Regions from separate parts of the Halobacillus amylolyticus genome, predicted to be linked through region 2. Evidence: a T-box and tRNA genes for the amino acid it is inferred to sense, from the RefSeq annotation. Region 2 holds a T-box; the other holds one or more tRNA genes.
The links. The T-box of region 2 lies ahead of alaS (alanine--tRNA ligase). A T-box ahead of a tRNA ligase gene usually reads a tRNA of that ligase, here a tRNA-Ala.
Positions count from the first base shown of each region.

Region 1: it has a tRNA-Ala gene. The T-box ahead of alaS (alanine--tRNA ligase) is inferred to sense a tRNA for this amino acid. The anticodon was not compared.

Region 1 covers NZ_CP095075.1:1,491,549-1,501,423, forward strand. Annotated here, with positions in the region: gene queD (6-carboxytetrahydropterin synthase QueD) at 1-229, shown strand, start outside; gene queE (7-carboxy-7-deazaguanine synthase QueE) at 222-950, shown strand; gene MUO15_RS07855 (YqaE/Pmp3 family membrane protein) at 999-1,163, opposite strand; gene MUO15_RS07860 (phosphatase PAP2 family protein) at 1,225-1,926, opposite strand; gene MUO15_RS07865 (M55 family metallopeptidase) at 2,109-2,933, shown strand; partial or broken gene MUO15_RS07870 (S66 peptidase family protein) at 3,055-3,974, shown strand; gene MUO15_RS07875 (phospholipase D-like domain-containing protein) at 4,068-4,664, shown strand; gene cyoE (heme o synthase) at 4,887-5,801, shown strand; gene MUO15_RS07885 (DUF420 domain-containing protein) at 5,845-6,381, shown strand; tRNA gene MUO15_RS07890 (tRNA-Ala) at 6,589-6,661, shown strand; gene MUO15_RS07895 (sodium:solute symporter family protein) at 6,918-8,330, opposite strand; gene MUO15_RS07900 (anthranilate synthase component II) at 8,693-9,274, opposite strand; gene trpA (tryptophan synthase subunit alpha) at 9,312-9,875, opposite strand, start outside.
Region 2 covers NZ_CP095075.1:263,520-273,394, forward strand. Annotated here, with positions in the region: gene MUO15_RS01380 (cysteine desulfurase family protein) at 1-201, shown strand, start outside; gene mnmA (tRNA 2-thiouridine(34) synthase MnmA) at 224-1,336, shown strand; gene MUO15_RS01390 (tetratricopeptide repeat protein) at 1,877-2,539, shown strand; gene recD2 (SF1B family DNA helicase RecD2) at 2,557-4,884, shown strand; gene MUO15_RS01400 (TIM barrel protein) at 4,899-5,735, shown strand; gene MUO15_RS01405 (hypothetical protein) at 5,842-6,018, shown strand; gene MUO15_RS01410 (AI-2E family transporter) at 6,018-7,079, shown strand; T-box leader at 7,130-7,346, shown strand; gene alaS (alanine--tRNA ligase) at 7,419-9,875, shown strand, end outside.

The DNA of each region.
Region 1 (9,875 bases), 1.2 Mb from region 2:
TAAGAAGATTTGGAAAGAGCAAATCGAAATTCATCTTGATCATCGCTACCTAAACGATACGCTGCCTCAAATGAATACAACGGCAGAGAATATGGTCGTCTGGGTTTATGAAAAAATGGAAGAAGCCGTACAACAAGAACGAGACGATCTGCGGGTTGAATTTGTTCAGCTTTATGAAACACCCACAAGCTATGCTGAAGTAAGACGGGAGTGGATGGGTCATGAATAAGTTTCCCATATTAGAAATTTTCGGTCCTACGATTCAAGGGGAAGGAATGGTTGTAGGAAGAAAAACGATGTTTGTTCGAACAGCAGGATGCGACTATAGCTGCTCTTGGTGTGATTCCGCCTTTACGTGGGATGGCAGTGCCAAGGAAGAAGTCCATCGTTTAACGGCTGAAGAGATTGTGCAGCAGCTTCGAGAAACAGGCGGTGACCATTTTGACCATGTGACTATTTCGGGCGGCAATCCTGCCCTGCTCAAAAACCTTCATGAGTTGATCAACTCCCTTCACGAATTGGACATTGAAGTTGCACTTGAAACACAGGGCAGCCGCTGGCAAGACTGGTTTCTTACCATTGATGACTTAACGATTTCACCTAAACCCCCAAGCTCGAAGATGAATACAAATTGGCATGTGTTAGATGAGATCATTCAGCAGCTGGAAACCAATGATCGACTGTCACACACAAGCCTGAAGGTAGTTATTTTTAGTGAAGAAGATCTCGCTTATGCGGAACAGGTTCATCAAAGATATCCTTCCATCTCTTTCTTCCTCCAAGTGGGGAATGATGATTTAGAGGAATCTCAAGCCTCTCGCCTGGCTACAGATCTTTTAACAAAATATGAATGGCTCATTGATCAAGTTGTCGCATCAACAACACTCAATCATGTCCGTGTCTTACCACAAGTACATGCATTACTTTGGGGAAATAAACGCGGTGTGTAAATGAAAAAAGGAGTTCACAGATTACCTTCTCGTGAACTCCTTTTATATTTATCCTTTTCGACTATCATAATGACCTTTTACAACAACGGCAGCATGAACGGCGCCTGGCACGTAAAAGATCAATGTTAAGATCAAATTCAGTAAGGCTTTCATTGGTTTTCCAGTCAATAGCACAGCTAACGGCGGTAGTAGTATCGCTAAAATATATAACATCCTTGTTCCAACTCCTTCTTTACAACTTGCTTATCTTACTTATACCCATCAATTGACTTACCTAACCTACCGATTTTCTTTGACGTCTTCTCTGTCTCCATATCGTTAGTTCTAACGCCCCAATACAAATGAATAACCAGGAAAGACCTAGCAAAAGACCAGCTATTATGTCTGTAAAGAAATGGACACCTAAATAAACACGACTAAGAGCGACGAGTAAAATGACGGTTGCCAATAGAATATTAATCGGCCATTTCCATCTTTTATCTAAAGGGCTGATGACAGTAAGGTAGATCAAGAATCCATAAAAAGTTGCGGCCCCTGTCGTATGACCACTTGGAAAACTAAAGCCTGTTCCATCATATTGCACCAACGTATCAGGACGCTGTCTTTCAAACATCAGCTTTAATCCTTTAGTCAACAGACTAATTCCGATCATATTTACACCAAAATAGACGGTTACCCATGCACTGAACGAGGAGAAAAACAGTAAATAGATCGCTAACACTATAGAAGCTACTGTAATAATCGGTACTGCCCCTGCTTCCGTGATCCAACCTACCACAATAGAAAGCTGCCCTGTACTGATCGTATTCACTAGATCTGTGGCAATTTGATCAGCAGCGAATTTCTCCTTTTCCATTACATCTTCAGCTATTTCTATAAAAATAAAAAAAGCACTACCAACCGATATAAACCCTGCTATAATCAAAATGATAGCTATACGAGGAAGATCAGAAAGCCTCGTCCCGGAAAATAACATAAAAAAACACCTCGCACGAAAATACCTGACTGCTATTCTTATATCCTTACTATTCCCCTGCCATCTTTAAATAAAACACAGTTTAAAATCTATAATTTTTCACTTAATAAAATTTGTCATATCTGTTATACATTGATACTATTATTTGAAAATTAATGAAATTAAAAGGAGATGCTATTCCTATGAAATTGTACATATCTGTGGACATGGAAGGAGTAACTGGTCTGCCCGATGCCACCTTTGTAGAGTCAACCAAACATAATTACGAACGTGGTCGTAAACTAATGACAGATGAAACGAATGATGTGATCCAGTCTGCTTTTGACGAAAAGGTTTCAGAAATAATCGTTAACGACAGCCACTCCAAAATGAATAATTTGCTGGTAGAATACCTTCACCCAGAAGCCCAGCTCATCACTGGGGATGTCAAACCTTTTTCAATGGTGCAAGGGTTGGATCACTTGTATGATGGTGCAATCTTTGTAGGCTACCATGCCCGAGCAGGCCAAAGAGGTGTCATGTCACACTCCATGACTTCTGCTGTCCGAAACTTTTTCATCGATGAAGTCGTTGTCGGTGAACTTGGACTGAATGCCTACTTTGCAGGGTACTTTGGAGTTCCCATACTTATGGTTGCGGGTGATGATATGGCGACACAGGAAGCGGAAAAGCTGATTCCTAACATTGTCACAGCCCCTGTAAAAGAAACCATTTCACGCTCCGCAGTTAAAACGTTATCACCGAAAAAAGCCGGTGAGCTACTTAAGCGTAAAACGGCGGAAGCGATCGATAAACGCAGTCAAATTCAACCACTGGTTCCTCCTTCCCACCCGACGCTTCGGATTGAATTTGCTAATTATGGTCAGGCCGAGTGGGCAAGCCTCATGCCAGGCACAAAAATGGAATCAAACTCAACTATTGTTTCATTTAAAGCAAAAGACATTCGTGAAGCCTATCAAGCGATGTTGGTGATGACAGAACTTGCTACACGTACAACATTTAGTTAATGAATATGACAGTACTTCTCTAAAGATTCACACGCATATAATAGCTGTGTAGCCTGTGTAAAACAGAAAGAGGGCCCGTTTACGCGCATGGGGTCTCTTTTTACTATCGGAGGGAAAACCTATGTTACTTCCTAAAAGACTAAAGCATGGAGACACAATTGGTGTAATCGCGCCTGCCAGCCCGCCAAATTTGGAAAGCTTACAACGTTCCATCCACTTTTTAAATCAACTAGGCTTACAAGTCAAAATAGCCCCACATGTTCATTGTAAATATGGATATTTGGCTGGCACAGATGAACAGCGTCTCGAAGACCTTCACACAATGTTTGCAGATCGGTTCACTAACGGGATTATATGTGCAGGCGGTGGGTACGGAACGAGCAGAATTGCTTCCATGATTGATTACAAGTTTATTAAACGGAATCCAAAAATCTTTTGGGGCTACAGTGATATTACGTTTTTACATAATGCTATTCGCCAAAAGACTGGGCTCGTCACTTTTCACGGGCCTATGCTTAGTTCAGACGTTGGCAAGGAAAACTTCGATCCATTTTCTCAATCAATGTTTAACCAGCTCTTTGAACCCATGTTTTTGACTTACTCTGAAGCCATCACTCCTCTACGTACCATCAGTCCTGGCGAAGCTAGCGGGGAAATCGTCGGGGGAATTTATCTTTACTCGTGAATTCAATTGGATCAGCTTACGAAATTGATACGAAAAATAAACTACTGCTGATTGAGGATGTTGGTGAAGAGCCTTATCGGATTGATTCCTTTTTAAGCCAGCTAAAACTTGCCGGCAAATTAGAGGAGGCAGCCGGGATTATTGTTGGTGATTTTAGTAAAGCTGAACCGAAGAAGCCTGACGAATCATTAACACTACAACAAGTTTTCAATTTCTATTTCTCTCACCTTAACAAGCCTGTGCTGTCAGGATTTAAGATCGGTCACTGCTTGCCACACTTTGCTGTGCCATTAGGGACAAAGGCTACACTTTCAAGTTTAACAAAAACATTGCAGATTGAACCCGGTGTAACTTGACGGAAGTGCTGCTTGTTCTCATATCAATGTTTCAAAGAATAGGACAAAAAGGAGGAAACATATACTTAATCATCATCAAAAAGGGGCGATATTATGGAATTGTTAGCTGCCGCAGGTGCAACAACTGTCATCATAGGTTCCATTACTTATGGATTCTACAAATTTGCAGGAAAAGACAAACCTGTAGAAGTGGAACCAGCCCAAGTAGACTACATTTTTTCTAAATCAAATAAATCCCCAAAACAGAAAGTAATTAATGTGATCGATAACTCGGAAAAGTCTTTAGATATTGCCATGTTTTTGTTAACGGAAGGTGATTTTGTCACACATATCTCCAAGGCTACACAAAGAGGGGTAAATGTCCGAGTTATTACGGATAAAACACAGGTTGTTGATCAAACAAAGCAAACAGCAAATATCCAAAAGTTAATTCAATCAGGTGTACCTGTTAAGATTAATACCCATGAAGGCAATATGCATCTAAAAGTTATGATTTCAGATAAAAAGCTTACCACCTCAGGTTCCTATAATTTCACATATTCTGCCGAGAATAAAAATGATGAAGTCCTCGTTATTATAAAAAGTAAAAAGATTGCAGAGGAGTGGACCGATAAATTTAATGAAATGTGGAACGACAGCACACAGTATAGCCCCTATCCTTATGACTCCCAAGAAAAGCGCGCATTGTGAAAACAAGCTTGCCATCTACTTAAGATGGCAAGCTTATTTTTTTGTAAGGAATGTACTCCCGAGAAATCTAAAAAGTCTAAAAATGTATAAAAATTGTTCACAAAGGTTCGACATCTTTTTGACTAAAATAGGATTCCCCTCCCCCTAAAACAAATTCCTGTTAGAATGGTATAAATGACTTAGATTAATTCATGTGAGATTTAATAGAAAAGGGGAACCAATATGAAGAGTAGAGAAGCCATTGTAGAAGATTCTCTTTCTATAAAAACATCTATTACCTGGGGCATGTTGAAGGCTATCGTAAAAGATGGAATCGTCAAGTCTAACCTTTTAGGAATGTTTGCCGGACTGTCTGTGGCTCTATCCATCTATAATGTGAGTTTTGTTAATAATATTTTGATCATATTCCTGGCGTTTTTCGGTACAACATTTGTCGTTGGCGGGGCTGGAGCAATTAACAATTATTATGACCGGGATATTGATGCCATCATGAAAAGAACGATGGAAAGACCAACAGTCACGGGTTCCGTTACACCTAAATTTGCGTTATGGCTCGGAGTTGTACTTGCCGTTGTTGGCATCGTCCTATTATTTTTCATTTCCAGTCTAACAGCGTTTGTAGGTTTTCTAGGACTGTTTCTTTATTTAGTTCCTTATACGATGTGGACGAAAAGAAAAACCATCTATAATACAGAAGTTGGCAGCTTATCAGGCGCCATTGCACCATTAATTGGCTGGGCTGCCATCGCACCTGAGCTTATCCATCCCGTTTCCATCGGGTTATTTATGTTAATGTTTCTATGGCAGCCCCCACATTTCTATGCGATCGCGATAAGAAGGTTAGAAGATTACAAAAACGCAAAAGTACCGATGCTACCGGTGATTAAAGGCATCCGCCGTACAAAAGTTCATACGTTCATTTATTTGGTACTATTACTTGCCTCTTCTTTCCTATTTTTATCATTCAGTAAAATTGTTGCCTTCGCCATGTTTGGACTAACTCTTGCTTGGATAATCATAGGATTTATCAGCTTTCGTAAAGTGGAGGACTATAAATGGGGAACAATGATGTTTGTTTTTTCTCTCAATCATTTAACCATCCTATTTTCCCTGTTAATTATAGTTTCATTTATCTAAACGAGTTCACAAATGGATAATATAGTCAAAAGGGGATTTATAAATGAATAATCACACATCCAGTAAAAAAAATTATACAGGCATCGTTGTAACGCTTACGATCGTGATTAATGGGTTAATTGCCCTGCTTTTCTTTATGCCGAAGTTTGATCAATTCAGTCATTTAGAGGTAACATTTTTGCCCTTGCTGAATGCTGTCCTGAATAGCTTCACATTCATCTTTTTACTAGCAGCGCTGATTATGATTAAACAGCGAAACATTAAAGCACATAAACGCTTTGTGTTGGCTGCTTTTACAACAACCTTTTTCTTCTTGCTCTCGTACCTTACCTACCATGCGATTGCTGAATCGACGCACTTTGGGGCAGATGGATTTATTATGTATCTATATTACTTTATTTTAATTTCACATATATTACTATCCATTGCCATTGTTCCACTAGCCTTAATTACTCTATTCCGTGGTTTGACCCGGCAAGATGAACGTCATAAAAAAATCGCCCGCTGGACAATGCCCATCTGGTTATATGTAAGCCTAACAGGGGTTATTGTTTATTTAATGATCTCGCCTTATTATTGAAAAAGGGATTTTTCAAGTCCATGGGCACGGACCGGTCAGTGACTAAATTTTCAAATGTGCAAATATGGACTGATTTCGCAATTAAGCGAAATTATGTGCAATTATTCCAAATAGAATGCAATAGACATTTTCGTGCAATTAAGTTTTTGTAAAAAAGTATTGAATCGATAAAGTGAAAAAGGTATAATAAAAATTGTCGATTCAGACGGGGCATTAGCTCAGCTGGGAGAGCGCTACACTGGCAGTGTAGAGGTCAGCGGTTCGAGCCCGCTATGCTCCACTAATACAGAAATGTTTAAAGCCCTTGCTATGCAGGGGTTTTCCTTATGTAACTCATTAACGCAATACATGTAAAAAACCACTTGTCGACGAATTGTTGACCAAAAATCACCTTAGCGGGTACTTCAAAATCTATTTATAGTGAAAACAAGCTGATCACCTATTAGATATAGGTGATCAGCTTGTTTGATTTATATTCCTTCCCCTTATTAAAGTTAACTTTCAGCAGTCACAAGTAAAATCAGAAGGCTTTATCATTAAGCATTCACCGGTTCACGAGTCCGGCTATCGCCATTCGTTGTCATTAAAGTAACTACAATCAATACGATAATAGCGACCGGAACCGCTATAACAACACTGTTGATTTCAAACGGTTTTTGCAAAATAACTTCCCACGTTAATGTTGTAACAACACCTGCAAGCATGGATGAAATCCCGCCAGCTGCATTCACGCGTTTCCAGAAGAATACGGCGAGCAACGCTGGGGTTAAACCGGCTCCATAAACTGTGTAGGCATACATTTGTACACTAAGTACTGTTGGGAAGTAGCTGATTAATAGATAAGAGAAAACGCCGAGTGCTACGATAAAGATTCTTGTCATGCTTAGTAGTTTTTTATCGGAAGCCTCTTTATTAATATAATTTCCGTAAATATCATACGTTAAGTTTGTTGCAGCTGACAATAAATAAGAGTTTCCTGTCGTAATGATAAAGGACGCTGCAGAGGCTAGCAAGATTCCGCCAATCACTGTAGGCATTGCAAGCGTTGTTGCCATTAATGCCATGCCTGGATCAATATTCGGGAAGATGGAACGAGAGGCAAACGCAATAATCGAGATCGATGGCGAAATGATAATCATGGCGATTAGCCAACCGATTTGTCCCTTTTTAGCTGAACTATCCCCTTTAGATGATGCCAAACGTTGATACATGTTTTGGTCACCTAGCAGTAGAAATAGAGATGGCAGCAGGAAACCCAACAGTTGAATCGTTGTTAGTCCGCCAGTCGCTGTCATGTGAGACTCAGGCACATTAGCAACTATGTCTCCCCAGCCGCCTGCTACTGCGATGATCGTTGGTACGGTGATAATAAGTCCTCCCACCATTAGGAACCCACTAATTGCATCGGTTTGGGATACAGAACGAAGCCCGCCAACCATTGCTAGGAAGATAATCATAATACCGCCAAGCAAGGTTCCTAGTTCCACTGACATCCCTGTTGTTAAGTTTAAAATAAATCCGAAACCTTTCATTTGGTAAGAAACAATACCCACATAGGCAAGAATAATAATCACACTTGCAAGGTTCCGTGATTTACGGCCATATTTGGCTTGAAGAATGCCGGAAACCGTAAATTTGCCGAATTCGCGGATTTTTGGTGCGATAACATAAAGAATGATGATACCAATTAAAGTAGGAAGCATCAAAAATAGTGCCGGCCATATTCCATAGCTGAAGGCCATTGATGTTTCTCCGCCAGAAATACTCCCACTACCTGTCCATGTAGCAAGCAGAGTTCCCATTAAAACAAACGGTCCTAAACTTTTCCCCGCCAGAACGAAGTCTTCACTTCCTGATATTTTTTTCGACATAAAGATTCCAATTGCGATCATTACAACGGCGTAAAGTCCAATATACCAAAGTAACGTTGGATCATTTTGTAATTCCATAACTATACACTCAACTCCCAAGATAATAAAATTGAATTCGTACATGCTAGTCTAGACCATTATTTACGATTATTTTTCGTGTTATGTGAGCTCTGTAAACACAACGTATTCTAACCTAACATACTTTTAAAGATTGTGAAAATAGCTATCTCATTCGCAAAAATATCATATTTATCGGTTTTTTAGTATGTAAATATTTTCACAAAGTGTTGTAACACTTTGATCACATAGGTTCCAGAAATAGCGTAACTCTTGGGAAATTTCTAATAAATTTCTAAAAGACTCTTAAAAGTCGCAAAAAATTAAGTCCAAAGACCTAAAAAAGCCTGCTAGCTTTTATAAAGCTAGCAGGCTAATATTTATTAAATTAATGCTTTAACACGTTGTTTAATTAAATTCATCAGTAACGTCTTCCCATCACCTGTTCCAATCGATTCAGGGTGGAATTGGACCCCTTCGATCGGTAAATCAGTATGGCGAATCCCCATAATTTCACCTTCTACAGTGGCAGCCACCACTTCAAAGCACTCCGGCAATCCGTCAAGGTCAACGATCAGTGAATGGTAGCGCATGGCTTCCATCGGATTACTTAAGTCTTGATAAATCCCTTGTCCGTCATGATGGATTTGTGACGACTTTCCATGCATCAACTTATCGGCCCGAATGACTTTTCCACCAAAGCTTTGGGCAAGTGCCTGGTGACCAAGACAGACCCCAAATATCGGTATTCGGGTTTTGTAGTAGTCAATAACATCCATCGTGATACCTGTCTCATCTGGTGAACAAGGTCCAGGTGACAGAAAAAGCAGATCCGGCTTTAACCGTTCAATTTCTTCTATCGTCACCTCATTATTGCGTCGTACGACAATGTCTTCCCCAAGCTCTCCTAAATATTGAACGAGGTTATATGTGAATGAATCATAATGATCGATCATGTAAATCAACTCAGCTCAGCTCCTCTTCACTCATCTTCTTAACTCTTTACTTCACAAGCTCGTGGACTTCTTGATAGAAGCGATCCAATGCTTCCGCTTCGGCTCCATTTTCAAGTTCTTCAAGCTTGTCTTCAATTAACCTTATGATTTTACTTCCGATAATCACTCCATCTGCATGCTCACGTACGAGTTTTACATGTTGATTCGTCGAAATCCCGAATCCTACAGCCACAGGCACAGAACTGTGCTCTTTTACTTTTTTAATAAAAGTCAGTACATCTGCAGACATGTCATTTCGTTCACCTGTTACCCCAAGGGTCGATACACAATAAAGAAAGCCTTTCGCATCCTCAGCAATTTGCTTGATGCGTGTATCGGAGTTTGGGGCCACTAGTGAGATAAATTCAACATTACGATCAGCAGCAAGCTTCCGTATCTCCTCGCTTTCTTCATATGGGAGATCAGGAATAAGAACACCTTCTGCCCCATTTTCATCAAGCAACTCAAAGAAACGCTGGTAGCCTAGCTGCAGAACAGGATTAAAATAAGTGAAAATTACGACAGGAATCTCTACACCCGCACGTCGCAGCTGAGGCACAAGTTTAATGGC
Region 2 (9,875 bases):
TTATCAGGAATAGCAGCCTCAAGCGGCAGTGCTTGTACGGCAGGTTCTGTTGAGCCATCGCATGTTTTATCAGCCATGTATGGTAAGGAAGACGCGCGGACGGTCAACTCGATTCGTTTTAGCTTCGGGATTGCGAACAACGAAGAAAATGTCGTAGAAGCGGCAAAACGGATCAGCCAAATCGTGAAGAGGCTGAAATAGGAAGGTGAAAGAAATGAAAGAAATGAAAGAACCGAAAGATACACGTGTTGTTGTTGGGATGAGCGGCGGGGTAGATTCTTCCGTAGCAGCTCTTCTTTTGAAGCAGCAAGGATATGATGTCGTCGGTATTTTTATGAAAAACTGGGACGATACAGATGAGAATGGGGTATGTACGGCAACGGAAGATTATGAGGACGTTATTCGTGTTTGTAATCAGCTTGACATTCCTTACTATGCGGTTAATTTTGAAGAACAGTATTGGGATAAAGTGTTCACGTATTTTCTTGATGAGTATAAAGTGGGCCGAACTCCGAATCCTGATGTGATGTGTAATAAAGAGATTAAGTTTAAAGCTTTTCTTGATCATGCATTGGCACTTGGAGCAGATTATTTAGCAACAGGTCACTATGCTCAAGTACGTAAAGTGGACGGGACGCATGAAATGCTGCGGGGAGTAGATAACAATAAAGACCAAACATACTTTCTAAATCAGCTTTCCCAGGACGTGCTTGCGAAAGTGATGTTTCCGCTTGGGCATATTGAGAAAAAACAAGTTCGCCAAATTGCTGAGGAAAACGATTTGGCTACAGCGAAGAAAAAAGACTCGACTGGGATTTGTTTCATCGGTGAACGTAATTTTAAAGAGTTCTTAAGTGAGTATTTACCCGCACAACCTGGTAAGATGCAAACGCTCGATGGTGAAGTAAAAGGTCAGCACGATGGCCTGATGTATTATACACTTGGTCAGAGACAAGGCCTAGGCATCGGCGGAGCAGGTGAGCCGTGGTTTGTCGTCGGTAAAAATGTGGAAGAAAATATTCTATATGTCGGTCAAGGGTACCACCATGAAGCATTGTACTCAGATGGATTGATCGCAACAGATGATAACTGGACAAGCGGTGAAGTACCAGACGAAGCTTTTGAATGTACAGCGAAATTCCGCTATAGACAGGATGATAGTAAAGTAACTGTGACGCCAATGACAGATGGAAAGTGGAAGGTGGACTTCCATGAGCGTGAACGTGCTGTGACACCAGGGCAAGCGGTAGTCTTTTACAAAGAGGAAGTTTGTCTTGGTGGGGCAACGATTGATGAAATAACGAAAGAAAATAAAGCCCTGTCTTATGTCGGTTAATGATACGGCCATGTCCGAATGTTATAGGGACATGGCCATTTATTTTTTAATAGAGGTTGTTCAAAAAGTCACCAAATGATAAGAGGCGAATCTCTTCGTTGGCTTGCTTTTGAAGAGAATGTGCCCCTGCGTCTACGAGCCTATTCAAAGAAGTAAATTCCTCGGGGCAAGGCAGCGAATAAAGAATATTCTCTGAAGTGGCCTCGCTACTCACGTATCAATAAGCAGCAGTGGAACTTCTACTAAGACCGTGCACGTTCTGGGCAAGTCCGTTTCTTGGAAAAGAAGGACATTTTTCCTTCGTGCGATGCCAATTCGGGGGAGATTTTTCTTGGTGCTCAAAACTATGCCGCCTCGATCTTCTTGCGACGCACAGGACGTGCTAGTGTTGACGTTGCTCGCGTGTCTTGGCGATCTTAGTCGACCTTCTACCTTGGCAACTTTTTGAACACTCACTAAAAAGAAATGATAAGATTTGCGCGTATGCTTGACATGTCTATCATGGAGCCCTGTGCTTTTCTTATGAAAGGGAGAATTGGAATGGATAAAATGACAAGAGCGATCGAACTTATGCAAGATCAACAGTTAGAAGAAGCGGCGAAGCTTTTTACAGAAGCGATTGATGAAAATCCGAAAGATCCGATCGGCTATATCAACTTCGGAAATCTACTTGTGCATCTCAATGAAATGGAGCGTGCTGAACGGTTTTTCAATCGAGCGATTGAGCTTGATGAAGAGGCTGCTACTGCCTATTATGGGTTAGGTAATGTATATTATGAACAGGAAACCTATACGAAGGCACAAAAGCAATATCTTATAGCCATTGAAAAGGGGTTGGATGAGGCCGATGTTCATTTTATGTTAGGAATGACGTTTATCCATCAAGAGTATGTCAAACTTGCCCTTCCTTATCTATTAAGAGCTGTTGAATTAAATGCTGATGACGTGGATATTCAATTTCAGTATGGACTTTGCTTAGCACAAAATGGTCAAATTGAAGCTGCTGAACGGACGATGAATCGTGTGCTACAATTGGAAGAACAGCATAGTGATGCCCATTATAACCTCGGTGTTGTGGCATTACACAAAGAAGAGGCACAGACGGCCCTAGAACACTTTAATAAAGCTCTTGAAATTAACGAAGAGCATATGCTTGCGGCACATGCTAAAGCTCAGGTAGAGCAGGCGTTAAGTGAAGAATAAGCTAAAGGAGAAAGAACATGGCAGAACGTACGCTTTTTTCCGATACAAATGAAGAACGCCCTTATGTGAAGGGGGAATTAAACCGGATGATTTTTCACAAGGAGTCTGAGCATTTTTCGATCGCTTCGATTATCGTTACCGAAACGAATGAAGACTTCAATGAAAAAAGCATCGTAATTAAAGGTCATTTCCCTCCTTTAGAGGAAGGAGAAACGTATGTTTTCAATGGAGAATTTCAAGATCATAAAAAGTTTGGCCGCCAGTATCAGGTTGATTTTTATAAGCGATTGCTCCCAGAATCTAAGGATGGATTGATTGTTTATTTATCGAGTGATCTTTTTCACGGAATTGGTAAGAAGACAGCAGAACGGATTGTTGATCACCTAGGGGAGCAGGCCATTTCAACTATTTTGAATGATCCGGGCGTATTAAAAGATGTTCCTAAACTTGCAAAAGAAAAACGCGATACGCTATATAACACACTGAAAGAACATCAGGGATTCGAGCATGTGATGATCCATTTGAATCAATATGGGTTTGGTCTTAAGCTTTCGCAAAAAATCTACGAAGCATTTAAAGATCAAACCTTAGCTATCATCGAAGAAGATCCTTACCAACTCGTCTTTAAAGTAGATGGATTTGGTTTTCATCGGGCAGATGAAATGGCCAGAATGCAGGAGCTGCCTATCGATCACCCAACAAGGTTGCGTGCAGCATGCCTATATATTCTGCAACAAAGTCTTTCGGCAGGTCACGTTTATTTACCGACAGAAACTTGTCTCTTGCAAGTTGAAAGCCTTCTTAATAGTGGTGCGGGTGAGCCGATTACTTTTGAACAGTTATCCAAACAGGTCATACATCTGGCTGAGGACCGTTACGTGTTTATTGAAGACGAACGGATGTATTTGCCATCACTTTTTCATGCCGAGAATGGTTTTTGTAACCAGCTTGAGCGGATCATGGATGAAGAGCATGAAACGAAGCATACCCAGGCTGATCTACTTAAGATCATCGGTGATATGGAAGAAGAGGAATCAATTAGTTATGGCGAGGACCAATTCGCTGCGATCGAGAAAGCCCTACAATCAAAAGTCATGATTTTAACAGGGGGTCCCGGAACAGGAAAGACAACTGTCATTAAGGGTATTATCAGAGCCTATTCCACACTCCACGAACTTTCAACAGACAAAACGGACTACGACCAAGGCGAACCCTTTCCTTTTATACTTGCAGCTCCCACTGGTCGTGCAGCTAAGAGAATGACAGAGTCGACAGGGTTGCCAGCCAGTACGATTCACCGTCTGCTTGTTTGGGATGGTCATGACAGTTTTGATAAAAATCAGAACAACCAGCTGGAAGGCAAAGTCTTAATTATTGATGAGTTCTCCATGGTCGATATGTGGCTGGCCAATCAGTTATTCCGCGCCATTCCTTCAGATATGCAAGTGTTAATCGTCGGGGATGAGGACCAGCTGCCTTCGGTCGGGCCGGGTCAGGTCCTTGCTGATTTACTAGCATCAGAACAATTGCCTTCTGTTCAATTATCAGAAGTGTACAGGCAAAAAGAAGGCTCAAAAATTATCCAGCTTGCCCATGAGATAAAAAATAATCAATGTACAATGCAGTCTTTAAAAAAGGATCATGACTTTAATTTTATCCAAGCCAAGGAACACCAACTAAAAGGCCTGATCACGAATATCGTTAAGAAAGCATTGGATAAAGGGATTGAACCCAGAGAAGTTCAGGTGTTGGCACCGATGTACCGGACAGAGGTAGGGATTCATAAATTAAATGAAGAAATTCAACGCGTTGTCAATCCAAAAAGCAAGCAAAAGCGGGATCTTACTTTTAAAGAGATGACGTATCGAAAAGGGGATAAGGTCATCCAACTTGTCAACCAGCCTGAGGATGGCGTGTATAATGGAGATATTGGCGAAATCGCCGCTATTTTTCGTGCGGAAGAGAATGTTGATCAGGTGGAGCAGGTGGTTGTAGAGTATGATGGCAAAGAGGTAGTCTATCCGAAGAAGAATTTAAATAATTTAATGCATGCGTATTGTACATCGATCCATAAATCACAAGGAAGTGAATTTTCCATTGTTATTCTACCGGTTGTCAGGGGTTATCGCAGGATGCTAAGGAAAAATCTCTTATATACCGCTATTACGAGGTCAAAGCATTCCCTCATTATATGTGGAGATCCTAGTGCGTTTTTAGAAGGTGTGCAAACGAGGGACACTAACCTGCGTTACACTTATCTTGCAGAAAAACTTAAGCAAGAAACGACTCAGGATCTGCAAGAAGATGAAGAGGAGGAAGAGCTTTCTCCTTATGATTTTATGTGAGGGAGGGTTGTTTGATGGCGCATCAGTTAGGATTTTCTGGCAGCACAATTATGTCTGATCCAAATAAATTTGAGCAGTTATTTAACAGCAGGTTTTCACACGTGGAAATAGGGGAGTTTCGTAGCTTGTCTGACTTTGAAGACTTTTTACGGCTTGCAGAGGCAAAAGGTTATGGCTATGGTGTTCATTCTCCATTGATTAGAGTGGAGAGCAAGTATGATCTAATCAGCTTTATATCATTTGATCCTAAACGAGCAAGGAAGCAATTTGAAGATGAGGTACGCAAATTATCACAATCAGGTGCAGCCTATGTTCTCGTTCATTTCCCTTATTTTAAAGATCCAGATGAGAAGCATCAAGCAGAAAAAATAGATGATGGACTACAATTTCTCAGCCGGATTCAGCAAACCTACGATATGCCAATCGTCTGTGAACCTAAACTAGGCCCATCCATGTCGCCACATAATATTGAGGCGCTTCATCACTTTTCTAGGCAAACATGGAAAACGTATGGTCTCTCTCTTTGTATAGATATCGGAGATTATTTGTTGGCAGTAGGTGGGAAGTGGCAGGTGTATCTCGAACACCTTAAGCCATATATTAAGGTCGTGCACTTACATAATATTTTAATAGAAGGTGCAAAATATATTTGGGTCCCGCCTCATCCTGATTTGGAGGGGGTAGAGGGATATTGGACTATAAAGCCGATAGTCGAATATTTAGTTCAAGGAACAGATAAGTATTTCCTATTCGAACACACCCCGCATTCAAATCCTACGGAAGAGTTTGTGGACGAGGGGATCGATTGGATACGCGATCTTATTCTTGCCAGCAATGATAAGGTGGATTGAGTTCAGGACTTTCACAAATATGTCTATTAAAGCGTTTGTGATTTTCATAATGTATGAATGCTCGTGGCTACGGACATACTACTTGGTAAAAAAAGGAGTATGTTCTATGAAATGCCCTAATTGCCAAGGGAGAAACCTTGGACGCATAGGCAATGAACAATACTATTGCTGGACATGTTATCTTGAACTTTCGATTGAGGATGGAAAAATGAATATTAATCAAATTGAAGAGGATGGAAGTTTAAGTTCTTTAAATGATATTTTCTATCAGTCGGGTTCATAATGAGTGAAAAAGCAATTAAATGGATAAGCCGGAGTGCGATATGCTTTGTTGTTTTAGTATTTATGCTCATATTGGCCTGGTTGTATCCTTATTACGACCATGTAGTGTTGATGATATTACGAATTCTCTTACCTTTTATACTTGCGATGGTGTTATCCTTATTGCTTCATCCAGTTGTGCAGTTTATTGAGGAATTAGGTTTGCCGCGTGCCCTTTCGATTCTGGTTATTTTTGCAGTTTTTTTTTCGTTAACGGGCTTTTTAATCTATCGCGGCTATCCTCACCTATTGGAACAGTTAAGAGCATTGAGTGAGCAGCTACCGCATTTAACAGAAGCCTACCAAAGCTGGACACGAGAGCTTTATGCCCAAACGGAACGCTTTCCCGACCGTATCCACGAACGTTTAGATGGTAGTTTTGCCAACTTTGAAGCATGGATGAGTGCACGGCTTATGTCAGCCGTAACCGCATTAAGCGGTGTATTTAACGTTATTGTGTTACTTGCTGTCATTCCTGTAATGACGTTTTATTTTCTAAAGGACCATTCTTTGATCTTTCAATCTCTGCTTCGTTTACTTCCAGTGAGATGGCACGGTGAAGCCAAGCGTTTAAGTCATAAACTCAGTCATTCCTTAGGAGGATATATAAGGGGACAGCTGCTTATCAGCTTGTTTGTGGGTTTTTTCGCAACCATCGGCTTTTGGATAGCCGGCTTGCCATATCCACTCGTATTGGGAGTTGTTGCTGGGATTACGAATATAATTCCTTATTTCGGACCATTATTAGGGGCTATCCCAGCTTTGGTCGTTGCTGTAACAATTTCTGTAAAAACGCTAATTATAACTCTTGTTGCTATTTTTGTGATTCAGATAGTAGAAGGTAACTTGTTGTCCCCTTATATAATGGGAAAAAGCATTCACATTCACCCTCTTCTAATCATCCTAGCTTTACTGGCAGGTAGTGAGCTGGCTGGTATAGTTGGGATGATTGCAGCTGTTCCTGTCCTCACATGCCTAAAAGTGGTCGTAGAAGAGGTCAGTCTTTCACGCTTTGAGCGTTGACAGATGGTGTGATGTTATCTATAATAGCGCATATCAATACTGTATGAACGAAGAACACTTTGAGGGAACTAAGTAAACAGTAGCCCCTTTAGTAGAGAGGTACTTCCACAGGCTGAAAGAAGTACTAGAGAAGCTCTGTTGAAAGCTATTCCTGAGTGCGGTTAATTCCCGCCGGTACACGCACCGTTACGAGCGTTTAAGGTGATAGACAATCAGGATTGTCTATAATCAGGGTGGTACCGCGGAACGAAAGCTCCCGTCCCTGCCATAGTGCAGGAACGGGAGTTTTTCGTTTGTACAGAGATAAATGACAGACCTAACATGCAGGAGGTATAGAAGATGAAATCATTAACTTCAGCTGATGTACGACAAATGTTTTTAGACTTTTTTAAAGAAAAAGGACACAGTGTCGAGCCAAGTGCATCGCTCGTTCCACATGAAGATCCTTCTCTTTTATGGATTAACAGTGGAGTTGCCACTTTAAAAAAATACTTTGATGGCCGTGTTATTCCTGATAACCCTCGAATCGTCAATGCTCAAAAGTCAATTCGCACGAATGATATTGAGAATGTAGGTTTTACAGCCCGCCATCACACCTTTTTTGAAATGCTGGGCAACTTTTCTATCGGCGACTACTTTAAAGAAGAAGCGATGGCCTGGGGGTGGGAATTCTTAACAAGCCCCGAGTGGATCGGTTTTGATCCTGAGAAGTTGTCTGTCACTGTTCATCCTGAGGACGATGAGGCTTATTCATTATGGAGGGACCAAATTGGCGTCGCGGAGGAAAGAATCATCCGCTTAGAGGAAAATTTCTGGGATATAGGGGAAGGTCCAAGTGGTCCCAATACTGAAATCTTCTATGATCGCGGAGAAGCTTATGGGAATGACCCCTCTGACCCAGAATTGTATCCTGGAGGGGAGAATGAGCGCTACCTTGAAATATGGAATCTAGTGTTTTCACAATTCAACCATAATCCTGATGATACGTACACACCACTTCCGAAAAAGAATATTGATACAGGGTTGGGGCTCGAGCGAATGGTGAGCGTTATTCAAGATACCCCGACCAACTTTGAAACAGATCTGTTTATGCCGATAATCGAGGCTGCAGAATCGATCTCTGCATATAAATACGGGAAGAATACAGCACATGATGCGGCTTTCAAGGTGATTGCCGACCATATGCGGACAGTAACCTTTGCCGTAAGCGATGGAGCCCTGCCTTCAAACGAAGGAAGAGGATATGTACTGCGACGTTTGCTGCGTCGCGCTGTAAGATTTGCCAAACAAATTGGTATCGATGAACCATTTATGTACAAGCTCGTACCAGAAGTAGCGATCATAATGAATGACTTCTACCCAGAAGTGAAACAGAAACAGGAATTTATTCAAAATGTCATTCGTACTGAAGAAGAGCGGTTCCACGAAACATTAAATGACGGCTTAGCAATGCTCTCAACGATAATGAAACAAGAAACGGAAAAAGGCAGCAATGTTTTTCCGGGTTCGGAAGTGTTTCGCCTTTACGATACGTATGGATTCCCGAAGGAGCTTACAGAGGAATATATTGCTGAAGCTGGTTTTACCATTGACGAGGAAGGCTTCCAAACCGAGATGACGAAGCAAAGGGAGCGCGCTCGCAATGCTCGCCAAAAGTCTGGCAGCATGCAAGTACAAGAGGGAGTGCTTGGTGATGTACACGTAGCGAGTCAATTTGTTGGGTATAACGATCTTAAAACGGAAGCCCAGCTCGTGGAACTTATTAAAGGGAAAGAATTTGCTGACCAAGCAAGCGAAGGGGAGACTGTGTACCTTTTCCTTGACCAAACTCCTTTTTACGCTGAAAGTGGCGGCCAAATTGCTGATCAGGGCATAATTAAAACGGACAAAGCTGTTCTTGAGGTTACATCGGTTCAGAAAGCTCCAAATGGCCAGAACATGCATGAAGCCTACGTGAAGCAGGGTACCATAACAAAAGGTGACCATGTCTATGCGGAAGTAAATAAAGGGAAACGTGCATTTATCGTTAAAAACCACACAGCAACACATCTGCTCCACCAGGCTTTGAAAGATGTGTTAGGCGAACATGTTAATCAGGCAGGTTCTCTTGTAGCGACAGATCGTCTTCGCTTTGACTTTTCTCATTTTGGCTCTGTGTCAAATGAGGAAATCGATCAAATAGAAGCGGCTGTTAATGAGAGAATTTGGCAGTCTATTCCTGTTTCTGTTGCTTATACCTCTCTTCAAGAAGCTAAGGAAAAGGGAGCCATGGCTCTATTTGGCGAAAAGTATGGTTCAGAAGTACGTCTTGTAAAGATTGGCGACTACAGCCTCGAGCTTTGCGGTGGCTGTCATGTCGACAATACCGCTGAAATAGGCCTGTTTAAAATAGTTAGTGAATCAGGTATAGGGGCAGGGACGAGAAGGATGGAAGCTGTCACAGCAAAAGGTGCTTATCAGTATATGAACAGCAGAGAATCCTTGCTGAAGGAAGCAGGTTCATTACTAAAAACAAAACCAGACACAGTTCCTGAACGTATCCAAGTGCTGCACCAGGAAATGAAAAATCTTCAACGTGAAAATGAGTCGTTGTCTACTAAGATTTCTAACATGGAAGCTTCCACGATTCTCGATGAAGTCGAAAATGTAAACGGCGTGAATGTTCTCGCTAAACAAGTAGATGTTAAAGATATGAATGCACTTCGATCAATGGTCGATGATCTGAAGCAGAACATTGGATCAGGAATTATCCTGCTTGCCACACCAAATGGGGAGAAAGTTCAATTGATTGCAGGA